DNA from 4 places in the Pedobacter sp. A2324 genome. Region 3 is predicted to be linked to each of the others. Evidence: riboswitches for the same ligand, from Rfam matches in the RefSeq annotation. Region 3 holds a riboswitch; each other region holds the start of a gene.
What was found. Region 3 has a riboswitch for cobalamin ahead of metE (5-methyltetrahydropteroyltriglutamate--homocysteine S-methyltransferase). Riboswitches for the same ligand answer to the same signal wherever they lie in the genome.
Positions count from the first base shown of each region.

Region 1: linked by a shared signal. The riboswitch ahead of AC570I_RS04940 (PKD domain-containing protein) and the one ahead of metE (5-methyltetrahydropteroyltriglutamate--homocysteine S-methyltransferase) in region 3 are both predicted to bind cobalamin.
Region 2: linked by a shared signal. The riboswitch ahead of AC570I_RS17795 (TonB-dependent receptor plug domain-containing protein) and the one ahead of metE (5-methyltetrahydropteroyltriglutamate--homocysteine S-methyltransferase) in region 3 are both predicted to bind cobalamin.
Region 4: linked by a shared signal. The riboswitch ahead of AC570I_RS04930 (TonB-dependent receptor plug domain-containing protein) and the one ahead of metE (5-methyltetrahydropteroyltriglutamate--homocysteine S-methyltransferase) in region 3 are both predicted to bind cobalamin.

Region 1 is NZ_JCASSK010000001.1:1,198,582-1,201,751, forward strand. Features, by position in the region: gene AC570I_RS04930 (TonB-dependent receptor plug domain-containing protein) at 1-44, shown strand, start outside; gene AC570I_RS04935 (YncE family protein) at 41-1,177, shown strand; cobalamin riboswitch at 1,189-1,379, shown strand; gene AC570I_RS04940 (PKD domain-containing protein) at 1,536-2,459, shown strand; gene AC570I_RS04945 (DUF5074 domain-containing protein) at 2,472-3,170, shown strand, end outside.
Region 2 is NZ_JCASSK010000006.1:130,814-133,983, reverse strand. Features, by position in the region: gene AC570I_RS17800 (sigma-54-dependent transcriptional regulator) at 1-944, opposite strand, end outside; cobalamin riboswitch at 1,136-1,328, shown strand; gene AC570I_RS17795 (TonB-dependent receptor plug domain-containing protein) at 1,427-3,170, shown strand, end outside.
Region 3 is NZ_JCASSK010000007.1:301,137-304,306, reverse strand. Features, by position in the region: gene metE (5-methyltetrahydropteroyltriglutamate--homocysteine S-methyltransferase) at 1-1,261, opposite strand, end outside; cobalamin riboswitch at 1,434-1,619, opposite strand; gene AC570I_RS20550 (Lrp/AsnC family transcriptional regulator) at 1,795-2,256, shown strand; gene AC570I_RS20545 (hotdog family protein) at 2,463-2,912, shown strand; gene AC570I_RS20540 (hypothetical protein) at 2,909-3,091, opposite strand.
Region 4 is NZ_JCASSK010000001.1:1,194,596-1,197,765, forward strand. Features, by position in the region: gene AC570I_RS04910 (Crp/Fnr family transcriptional regulator) at 1-131, opposite strand, end outside; gene AC570I_RS04915 (hypothetical protein) at 384-581, shown strand; gene AC570I_RS04920 (Crp/Fnr family transcriptional regulator) at 627-1,220, opposite strand; gene AC570I_RS04925 (cold-shock protein) at 1,400-1,591, shown strand; cobalamin riboswitch at 1,689-1,884, shown strand; gene AC570I_RS04930 (TonB-dependent receptor plug domain-containing protein) at 2,015-3,170, shown strand, end outside.

The sequences.
Region 1 (3,170 bases), on a different contig from region 3:
TGCCGCGCCGCTTTTACCGTTTTAAAATAAGCTTTACGATATGATCAAGAACAAAATACCTTTACTTGTAAGTCTCCTTTTTATTGCGCTGCTGGGGGCGTGCAGGAAAGACCCGGGCGTAATCCCGGAGCAGAATCAAACTGCTTTCCCTGCAAATCCGCTGAGTGTGGTAAAGGGTATGTATGTACTGAACGAAGGCAATATGAACATGAATAAGGCATCGCTTGATTATGTTGATTTGCGCACTGGCATTTACCGTCGGAATATTTACGGACAAGCTAATCCTGAGGTTGTTAAAGGCTTGGGAGATGTGGGGAATGATATTGGGGTGTATGGATCGAAGCTTTATGTTGTGGTTAATGTTTCTAATAAGCTGGAGATTCTGGATGTTAAAACAGCTAAGAAAATCAAGCAAATTGACATTCCCAACTGCAGGTACATCGCTTTCGATAAAGGCAAAGCTTATGTGAGTGCTTACCTGGGTAAAGTAGGCGATCCGAATGCGCCGAATGGTAACATTTCGGAGATTGATACCGCTACACTTGAAATCAAACGTAAAGTAGAGGTTGGGCGCCAGCCTGAAGAAATGGCCGTTGTTGGAGAAAAACTATATATAGCCAATTCAGGTGGTTATAGTCCGCCAAATTATGAGCGGACCATTTCCGTAATCGATCTGACCAGCTTTACTGAAACCAAAAGGATTGATGTGGCCATTAATTTAAGCAGGTTAAAAGCCGACCGATATGGCGATTTATATGTGACATCTAGAGGAGACTATTATAACATCCCCTCCAGATTGTTTGTGATTGATACCCGTACTGATCATGTTAAAAAAACTTTTGAAATTGCGGCCAGTAACCTGTGGATTGATGAAGATACCGCTTACATCTTTGCGACTGAATGGAGTTACATTCAACAAAAAAACACCATCAGCTATTCGATGATTAACGTTAAGGATGAAACGGTTATGAGTAAAAAATTTATTACCGATGGAACCGATTCGCAGATAAAAATTCCTTACGGGATCATTGTTGATCCCCATACCAAGGATGTTTACGTAAGCGATGCGAAGGATTATATTACCCAGGGTACACTTTATTGTTTCGATGCCAATGGTAAGAAGAAATGGTCTGTTATTACAGGAGATATTCCGGCGCATTTCACGTTTGTGTATTAAAGATTAAATTTTACCTTTGCCACGCTTTTGGTTCCCGGCTTTGTTCGGGATTAAAAGGGAATACGGTGAAACTCCGTAACTGTCCCGCAACTGTAAGCGTCATAACGATTTTCTATTCTCGCCACTTTCGTGTTTCAAAGCATGATGGGAAGGCAGAAAATCGGACGTAAGTCAGGAGACCTGCCTAATTGCATTATGATTTGTAGTCCTCGGGGATTGGGACTAACAATGAGACTTTAAGTTTAATAATCATTTTTTAACCAGGTTTTGTCGCTGCTTTTGCCGATGAGGTTGAGCATGTTGAATTATACCCTGCTTTATGCGTGTGTATTTTTCAGCTGCCGTAAATACTTTTACTATGAAAATCAACTTTCCCGGAATTTTGATTCTATCCACTATGTTGCTGATTTCCTGTAAAAAAGAGGTGAGCGAGGTAAAGGAGGAAGAGAATCCGGTTGTTCATTCATCTCCCTACATCAATAAGATTTACGAATTCAAGCAGGCTCCCGGACAGTTTACCAACGACCTGGTTAAAACAGATATTCTGATCGGTAGCGCGGGCAACGGCCTGGTTTCACTTGGGGCTTACGGTGGTTTTATTGTTTTTGGTTTTGATCATCCGGTTGAAAATGGTTCAGGTGCCGATCTGGGAATTTATGGCAATCCCTTGATTGCTTCGGGTATGGAATTCTCTGAGCCTGGAATTGTTTGTGTGATGAAGGATGAAAATAAAAACGGTTTACCTGATGACACCTGGTATGAGCTTGCGGGGAGTGAGTATAATGCCTCTACAACAATTAAAGGTTATACCATTACCTACCACAAGCCTGCTACACTGAGTGATGATATCCGGTGGACAGATAACCAGGGTAAGGAGGGGCTGGTATTGAGAAACCAGTTCCACAGCCAGGATTATTTCCCGTCCTGGGCAACGGGCAATACCATCTCCTTTAGCGGAACCCTGGTGAAAAATACGCTGGTGGCTGGGGCTATACTCAGCAATAAACCATTGGCATATGGTTATACCGATAATGGTTCGAACGAATACCTCGCCTTGCAGGAACAATTTGGCCGGGGTTACAATACATTTGATATTGACTGGGCGGCAGATGCTGCGGGGAGAAAAATCGCCTTAAGTACAATCGATTTTGTGAAGGTGTATACGGCACAGAACAATAATGGAAACCCTTTCTATCCGGATCTCAACAATGAGCGGTCGAGGTACATTGGTGAAATCTCAACCGAATTTGGAGGTGCCGCAGATCTGAAGCTTTTAAAATAAAATAATATACAAATGAAACATTTCAAAACTAAAAAACTATTAATTGGTGCTGTATTGATCAGCTCGGTGCTTTACTCATGCAAAAAGGATACCGTAGAGGAACCAGTTACAGATACCGCTGCACGTAAATATGAAAATGGTTTTTTTGTCATTGGCGAGGGCTCTTATGCTCAGAATTCGGGTGCGGTAAGTTTTTACCGCTATGGCGATGATACCCTTTCCATCCGCGCTTATGAAAAAGAAAATCCTGGAAAGATATTGTCTAACACGGCTAAAACTTCTACCCTTCAGTTTGCATCGGTAATTAATGGCAGCATTTACTTACTGTGTAAAGTGAACGGGCCTATTGTGAAGGTAAACGAATACACTTTAAAGGAGGAGGCCAGATATGTACAGGAATCCAGTAACTGGAGAGGCATCATTAAGGTAGAGGGCACAAGGGGTTTGGTGAGTGCGAACGATGGCGTTTACCAGATTGATCTGAACACCCTGGCGATCCAGAACAAATTATCTGCGGTTGGTGCAGTGAATACCGGCGACATGTGGAAAAGGGGCGATTATGTTTATCTTTTACAATCTAACGGCGCCAAAATTGTATCCGCGGGTAATTACTCACTTGCTAAAAGTTATTCAAATATTACACGGGGATTTGCCCAGACTCCAAATGGCAAAGTATGGGGATCTACCGGCTCGCGTCTGATAGCGATTGAT
Region 2 (3,170 bases), on a different contig from region 3:
TCAGTACGTTCAGTTAAATGAGGAACATGAATGTTGATTACGTTCAGGCGGTGATATAAATCCATCCGGAAATTCCCGTCTTCGATTTCTTTTAACAAATCTTTATTTGTTGCAGCCAATACCCGCACATTCACATCAATTTCTTTTTCTCCACCTACACGTGAGATTTTGTGCTCCTGTAATGCACGAAGAACTTTAGCCTGGGCTGAGAGACTCATATCACCGATCTCATCCAGAAATAAGGTTCCACCATTAGCCAGTTCAAATTTACCTATACGTTGCTTTACAGCTGATGTAAATGACCCTTTTTCGTGGCCAAATAATTCACTTTCGATCAACTCTGAGGGGATGGCAGCACAATTAACCTCGATCAGAGGACTATCTGCGCGGTTAGATTTTTCATGTAACCAACGGGCAACTAATTCCTTACCACTTCCATTCGCACCGGTAATTAAAACACGAGCTTCGGTAGGAGCAACACGTTCGATGGTTTCTTTTATTTTAGAAATACTATCCGATTCGCCCAGGATTTCTCGGGTTTTACTGGCTTTACGCTTTAAAACTTTCGTTTCCGTTACCAATGTTCCACGATCCAAGCCGTTGCGTACGGTGATTAAAAGTCGATTTAAATCAGGTGGTTTGGAAATAAAATCAAAGGCACCTTTCTTACTGGCTTCGACAGCAGTTTCAACAGTACCATGGCCAGAGATCATGATAAATGGGAGGTCAGGTTTGATGACCTGTGCCTGTTCAAGCACTTCCATGCCGTCCATTTTATTCATTTTAATATCACAAAGGACAAGGTCGTAATTACCTTTTTTGATCATTTCAAGTCCATCGATACCATTATCAATATCGTCGACGTCGTAATTTTCGTACTCCAGAATTTCGCGCAAGGTGCTTCTTATAGCCCGCTCATCATCAATAATTAATAGTTTGGCCATTTGGTAATTGTTTGTTCAATTGATATGCGAATATATTACTTTTAAATTAATGTATAGTTTTTTATACAATGATTTAGGCTATAAACGGGAATCAGGCGAAAAGGTTTTGTTAAATTTTTCATATGGGCAAGTACCGCTGTGGAATGATTGGAGCTTTCGCCACATTCATTTTACATATCCCTTTATTTTACTACTTTTGCGACGCTTTTGGTTTCCGGCTATACAACCGGAATTAAAAGGGAATACAGTGTAATTCTGTAACTGTCCCGCAGCTGTAAGCTTCATAACGGGTTTTCATTCATTTCGCCACTGTTTCAGTTTTGAAGCGGGAAGGCCGGAAAGCCGGGAGTAAGTCAGAAGACCTGCCTTTAGCGTATAATTTCATAGCTTTCGGGGATTGAAGCTAGGATTGAGGTACCAACTTTTGAAGTATTTTCATTTCCTTTTCGAATCTGTTGGCTGTGGGCAAAACTCACAATCAAATGAACAAACAAACAGTATTAGTTGCTGCCGGTCTAGGGCTTGCACAGCTAACGTTTAGCCAGCTGGCTAAAGCACAAAACCAAGACAGCGTCCAGTTGAAAGACGTTGTCATCAGTGCTACAAAAAATGACCAGAAACAATCGCAAACCGGTAAAGTGGTCACCATCATCAGTAGGGAAGTGTTAGACAGAAGCAATGGAAAATCACTACCTGAGCTGATCAGCGAGCAGGCGGGGATAATAGTTGCCGGATCAAGCAGTAATCCAGGCCTTAATAAATCTGTTTTCTTCAGGGGAGCAGGCAGTGCTTATGCCGTGGTTTTAATAGATGGCATTGTACAGAACGATCCTTCGGGAAATGGCGGTGCTTTCGACTTAAGGCTTTTATCAATTGATCAAATAGACCATATTGAGATTTTACGTGGCGGGCAGTCAACCATTTATGGATCGGATGCCGTAGCCGGTGTAATTAACATTATTACTAAAAAAGGTGGGCCAAAAGGAAACACCATTTACGGTGTGGCCAGTGCTGGCAGCTATGAAACCTACAAAGGAACCATTGGTTTAAACGGTGGAGTGGAGGGATTTTCTTATAACATCAATTATACCCATGCTAAAACTAATGGCATCTCTGAAGCTGCAAATCCAGCCGGTAACACTACTACGTTCGACAAGGACGGGTTTAAGACTGACGCATTGAATGCCAATTTTGGAATCAAGCTGGATAATCACTTTTCGATTAACCCTTTTGTAAGATATTATTATGGAAACTATAGTTTCGATGGTGGTGCTTTTGCTGATGCCAACAATTACTCGATATTGAAGAATTTCGCGGCCGGAACAAATGCAAGGTATGAATTTGCAACCGGAAAAGTTACTTTGAACTACAGCTATGAAGGAACCAGAAACGATGCACACAGTCAGTATCCTAGTATTACTGAAGGCCGGGTTTCGTTACTTGATTTATTTTACAACCAAAAGCTAGGAAATAAACTAGACCTCCTGGTGGGTATTGATAACCGTGTGATGAAGCTTTCTTCTGCTAATAACAAACCTGAAACCAATATTTTTGCTGCTTATGGTTCATTGTTTTTACATGATCTTAGTATTTTTAATTTAGAAGTTGGCGGACGGTACAATAAGCACGAGCAATATGGCGAAAACTATACTTATTCGATAACACCAAGTATCAACATTATAAAGGAGATTAAATTGTTTGGAACGGTTTCAACGGCATTTAAAATACCAACTTTAAACATGCTTTTCGGACAATTCGGAGCGAATCTGGCTCTGAAACCAGAAAAATCGCAAAATTATGAAGCCGGTGTTAACTTCAGTTTTGCCGATGACAAATTCAGTTTACGTGCGGCGGCTTACAAACGCGATTTAACCGATGCAATTATTTATGCTTTCCCGAATGGATACATTAATCAGATCAACCAGAAAACAAAAGGGTTTGAATTAGAACCGGCTGTAAAGCTAGGTAAATTCAATATCAATGGTTATTACGCATACGTTGAAGGGAATGAATTTAACTTCGTTGATAATGCGATTGCTGATTATCTTTTTCGCAGACCAAAACATACCTTTGGTTTAACGGCAGGTGTACAAGCTACAAATGACCTTTTTATAAGTGCAAATTACCGATATTTTGGTACGCGTAGCGATGGAAATTTCACAACCTACACTGTAGACAACCTGCCAGCATATAAATTGTTAGGCGCATATGCGGAATATGCGCTGG
Region 3 (3,170 bases):
GTATTGCAAAAATACTTTTACGGGTTGAGTCTGCATCTGTGATTCCGGCAATACGATCCTTCACTACTTGTTTATGTACTTTCTGAGAGCTGCGGCGGTTTTCAATTGCTAACTGGTTGGCTTTGAGCAAATCAGCATTTCCTTCAGCAATTTGACGGATTTCACTCACCTCAGTTAATTTTTGGCGTGCAAAAGCCATCCAGTTTTTTATTTCCGGATCAATAGCAGTTTCAAGTTCAAGATCAATCGGACTATGAAGCAATGAACAGGATGGGGCAATCATTACTCGGTCTTCGCCCAACAATGCTACTGCCTTAGCAACAAGAGAAAGCGACTTTTCATAGTTATTCTTCCAAACGTTACGCCCGTCTACTACCCCTAAGGAAAGTTGTAATTTTTCAGGAATCAGTGCCAGCACATCGTCCAGCTGGTCAGGAGCCCTCACAAGATCGATGTGCAAGGCTGATATTGGAAGGTTTACGGCCAATGCTGTATTATCCAACAGTGCCTCAAAATAAGTAGCGACTAGTAATTTTACCCCGCTTACCCTATTAGCAATAGCCCGGTATGCATACTCAAAAGCCTCTTTGTCTTTTTTTGAAAGATCGAGCGCCAGGCAGGGCTCATCCAACTGAATCCATTCTGCTCCCTGTTGTTTCAGACGGTTGATTATTTCAATGTAAACCGAAACCAGCTTTTTAATCAAGTCAATCCGTTCAAAACCCGTTTCTTTTTCTTTACCCAACAGCAGATAGCTCACCGGCCCCAGCAATACTGGCTTTGCTTTCTCTGCTAATTGCTGCTTTGCGCTGTTGTATTCACAGAATATATTTTCATTAAATATCCGAAATTCCTGATCTGCAGTAAATTCAGGCACAATGTAATGATAATTGGTATCCAGCCATTTGGTCATTTCCATTGCCGTGATATCCAAACCATCTTTTTGATAACCACGGGCCATGGCGAAATAGAGATCAATTTCATTGTTGCCCTTCACCTGCGAGAGTACAGGCGAGTAACGTTGCGGGATTACACCCAGCAAAAAACTCGTATCCAATACCTGATCATAAAAACTGAAATCATTGCATGGGATAAGGTCAATACCGGCATCTACCTGGGTTTGCCAGTTCTCTTCCTTAATGATACGTGCAACCTTATTGAGTTCCTTAAGGTCTATTTTACCTGCCCAGTATTGCTCGCAGGCTTTTTTCAATTGTCGTTGGATCCCTATCCGCGGGTATCCCAGATTTTGTGTTAACATATTTCAACTTTTTAAATGGTAAATAATCATTGTAAAAAGTTCGCACATCATCTCAGGATGTTTCGCGTAGAATGAAAAAAAGAAAAACACAGACGCAGGCGATAGCCCGGCTCATCCAGCAGGATTTACCATCATAAGTACTCATCTGACTTTAAGCTTCAATCGCGAAAGCATCGTCAATTCGAAACAGGCAGGTATCCTGACTTGTAACAGTTTCTATCATCCTTCCCGCCAAATGAGCAGTGGACATCCCTGGATAAAAACCTTTTTGTTACTTACAGTTGCGCGACAGTTCGTGATTTACACACGATTCCCTTTTCATTTACAGCTAAGTAAAACCTTTTTCAATTGTTGAAATATGCAAAGAACTCTAATTATTACAAATCAGCTTTAAACTGCAACAAAAATACATCTGAAGATCATTATTCTTTTAAAAATGTAAAGTTCAGTTATATTGTCTATTTTTAACTATATTTAAAGCAAATTAAACTTTTAATAAATTATATTCAACGCCATTAAAGAAAATTATTCTGATGACTGAACTTGATGAAACCGACTTGCTGTTGTTAAAGACCCTCGCAAACAATTCAAAACACACCAATAAGGAACTTGCAGAAAAGGTAAATCTATCACCTTCTCCAGTTTTCGAAAGGATTAGACGACTCGAAACCGCCGGATATATCAAAAAATATATTGCCATTCTGGATGCGGGGAAATTCAATCAGGGATTCATCGTATTCTGCAACATTAAGCTGAAGCAACACGACAAGAAAATTGGTAACCGCTTTGTAGAAGATATTATGAATATTGATGAGGTGGTGGAATGCTATAATGTCTCGGGAGACTACGACTTTATTCTAAAGGTTTATGCCAAAGACATGAAACACTATCAGGACTTTGTGTTCAATAAACTTGGTTCTGTTGAAAGTATAGGCAGCACACACAGTACTTTTGCTATGGCCGAAATTAAAAATACACACAACATTAGTTTTTAAACTTACTTATCTACTGAGTCTCAGCTTGAACTTTTAGCGATAGAAAGTTATCTAAACGAGGTAATTTCATTCGTCAATTGGCAAAAATAAAACTTGGTAACCATTATTATGATATATTAGCTTTTTATTCAGATGGGAATGTTCAGCGGAGATATTTAAACTTTGAGACTACGTCCAGATTGTATTGATATTATATTATAAAGGTAATGGTGATTATTAGTAGTTTTGAAGAATACAAGTCTTATTTAGGAATCCAAATTGGGCAATCCAAATGGCACAAAATAAACCAGCAACAAACCAACAGGTTTGCTGATGCAACGGATAATTACACAAGTGACAACGGTAAAGCTAAAGAACAAGCACCAGTTGATTCTGAATTTGTACCTGGGTATCTGACGTTATCGCTGATCCCTTATTTGTGGAAACAAATAGCAGACATCAGGGATGTTAAAATGGAGGTAAACTACGGGATAGAGAATTTCAAATTTAATCAGGAAGTCCGCGTTGATGACGAGGTAATGCTGCGCGCCAAGCTAATATCAATCTCCGATCTTCGCGGGATCACTAAAGTTGTTATTCAGGCAGATCTCGATATTAAAGGATCAACAGTAACTGCTTACACAGGTAACGTGGTTTTCTTATATCATTTTAATTAGGTCTGATACGCTAAGATGCGGAACATCTCACGAATCATCGCTTGTGATAGTTTCTGCTTAACCTGGTGCTGCATCAGGTATTCATCAGAAAAATTCTCACCTAATTCATCCATAATAAAGGCATATCTGGCCTTTAATTCGATAAGATCAATCTGTATGGATAAAGATAGCTCCTGCATAGTACAAAGCTATAAAACCCGTTTATCAATCGGAAGAAATTAATCAGATGTTAATAAAAATACATTAACTACTCAACAT
Region 4 (3,170 bases), on a different contig from region 3:
AAGGTTTGTGTATTGATTACTTCTTCGATTTCAGTATTAAGCGGATGAAAAGCTTTGAAAACGGGAATGATAGGAGACTGGCCCCCAAAGGGTATCCAGCGGTCAGCAAGGGGTGTTGGCGTCAGATTCATTTCAGTGAAGTTCAAAAATCGTAAAAAGATTACATTAAAAAAAGCACATCATGTACAACTCACTAATTATGGCATTAGCTAAACGAAATTTATCGTTTATATAGCGTAAACAGCCTGCTACACGATTTGGTTTATTGGAATTATACACCTTGGAGGTGTAAAATATGTCGTGAAAAATTACAATTTCGTATGTATATTCAGAATTTTAAAACAAAATTGCCCTCCCGGTGATTTTAGATATAAATTGATACCATGAAAAATATTCTTTTTACATCATTTGCCGCCACAGTTCTGTTTTTATCTTCTTGCACCGGAAAGAAAGCTGATCAGGAAAATGCCGACAGCACTTATCAATATCCTGATACCTCGAAATTAGATAGTACCGTAAAAGATACCACGCCGATATTCGCTGACTCAACAACGAACGCTCCAGCTGACGCAAAGCATTAAGATTATCTTTGTGAACAGATAATATCTAAGATAGGCTTTATAGTTCTATTTCACCTGTTCTGCTGCACGGATGCGGCTAAGTGTCTCCATTCTCATGCCCAGGTAACTGGCCAAGCATCGCAAAGGTACGCGATCCATCTGGCTGGCACCGGATTGTAAGAAGGTTTCATATCTGTCGGCGGCCATTGGTATTCTGGCCAGTATAGCACGTTCAGATGCCATATAATAGTGTAAGGAGAATATTTTTCGGCCAACGATGTGTGCTTCAGGATATTTGTTGTAGGCCAGCTCGATAACGCTATAGGGAATGCGGATTAATGTGCAGTCTTCCAAAGCCTGCAGGTATTCTTTAGAATGAATTTCAATGCCATCGGTATGACGGATGGCGCCAATAAGTTCCCCTTCAAAGGCAAAGCGGGTGGTGATGTCTTTACTGCGGTCTTTTACAAATCCGCGCACGCAGCCAGAAATGATGAAGAATAACGATTCATTTTGGTCGATTGGCGAGATAATAAACTTGTTTTTTTTGATTTCAATTACACTGCATTGCAGGAGGTAATCCAGCTTTAAATTATCTGGGACTGGGTGAAGATTCTCAAAAAAATTGAACAAAGGATCAAGGAAAGTAGATTTTTGCATATGATTTATTAAGATATCCGACATCATTAGACTAATAGCTATCATATACGAATTATTCCCCAAAGTGGTTTTGAGAAATATTCACAAAAAAATCATTAATTTTTTTCTTTTAAAAAATCTGAGTAATTTATATCTTGCAATCCTAATCAAACCTATAAAGTAAACATTAAAACATTATTATGGCATCAGGTACAGTAAAATTTTTCAATGAGTCGAAAGGCTTTGGTTTCATCGTTGACGATGAAAGTAAGAATGAAATCTTCGTTCATGTTACAGGCTTAAAGGATCAGATCAAAGAGAATGATTCAGTAACATTCGAAGTAAAAGACGGTAAAAAAGGTATTAACGCGGTAAACGTTAAATTAGCATAAAGACTAATTGCTTTCTTTTGAAAACGCAGCCCTAACCAGGCTGCGTTTTTTTTTACTCAAAAAGCTGACTTTTGTATAGGAAACAGCCAGATATTTTTACCTTTGCCCTGCTTTTGGTTCCTTAACTGATGTTTTGGATTAAAAGGGAATCCGGTGTAAATCCGGAACTGTCCCGCAGCTGTAAGCTCCATAACGGATTTCCATTCAGTTTGCCACTGTGCTTTTTTTGAGCACGGGAAGGCTGGAAATACCGGGAGATAAGTCAGAAGACCTGCCACTGGCACTGGTTATTTACACCCTCGGGAATTGGGGTTTAGATACATAATCTGTTATTCAATTATATTTTAAAGTCCTATCGTTACGAGCCCGATTACTCAAATGATAACGGAACCGGCGTGTAATTTACGGCGAAATAAAGCTGATATGCCGCTTTCTGTTTTCCTGAAATGCTGTCTAATTACGGCCCTTAGCCTGCTTTGCAACCATCTCTCCGCGCAGCAAGCAGATTCAGCAAATGTCAACCATCTAAGAGAAGTCAGGGTACAGGGTAAAAAAACAGGTACTTTCAATAGTTCTGCCAGTCCGGCCCAGGTAATGGGGGGTGAGGCGCTGCAGCGATTAAATAGTTTCTCTGTTGCAGATGCCCTGCGTTATTTCAGCGGGATTCAACTGAAAGATTACGGGGGCGTTGGTGGGTTGAAAACCGTGAACGTACGGAGCATGGGGAGTAACCATACCACTGTTTTTTACGATGGCGTTCAAATGGGGAATGCTCAGAATGGGCAGGTAGATCTGGGTAGGTTTTCTTTGGATAACATGGAAGAAGTATCGTTGTATAGCGGGCAAAGAAGTGAAATCTTTCAGCCTGCAAAGTCCTTCTCATCGGCAAGTTCGATTTACATGCACAGCCGGCAACCGCAGTTTGCCGGTGATGAAATGAGTAAGCTGAGATTGAGTATGAAAGGAGGATCCTTCGGCCTTATCAATCCTTCGGTTTTATACGATCAGAAAGTAACAAACCATACTGCACTTTCGTTGAGCAGCGAGTGGGTAAAGGCTAACGGTGAATACCGGTTTCGATATACGAATGGTGTTTATGATACCACTGCCCTCCGTAATAACACGGATATTAATGCTTTGAGGGCAGAGCTTGGGTTTGCCGGGGTGTTAAAGGATAGTTCAAGCTGGTCGGCAAAGGTTTATGCTTATTCATCTGAAAGGGGACTACCGGGAGCAATTGTAGCGAACAGGTTCGATTACCATCAGCGGCAGTGGGACAGAAATTTTTTTATTCAGGGACATTTTCAAAGCAATGAAAACAAGCGTTATGCCTGGATGTTCAATGCGAAGTATGCCAACGATTATCTTCGTTATCTGGATCCTGATTTTGTAACGCTCGATGGATTCCAGGATAATAGATTCAGACAGCAGGAGATCTATTTATCAGGTGCCAGCCGGTATTTCATTTCACCAGGATGGGGTGTTTCTTTATCTGCCGATTATCAGTGGAATGGTTTGGATGCAAACCTGTATCGTTTTCCATATCCCACCAGGCACACGGTGCTCGCTTCATTGGCTT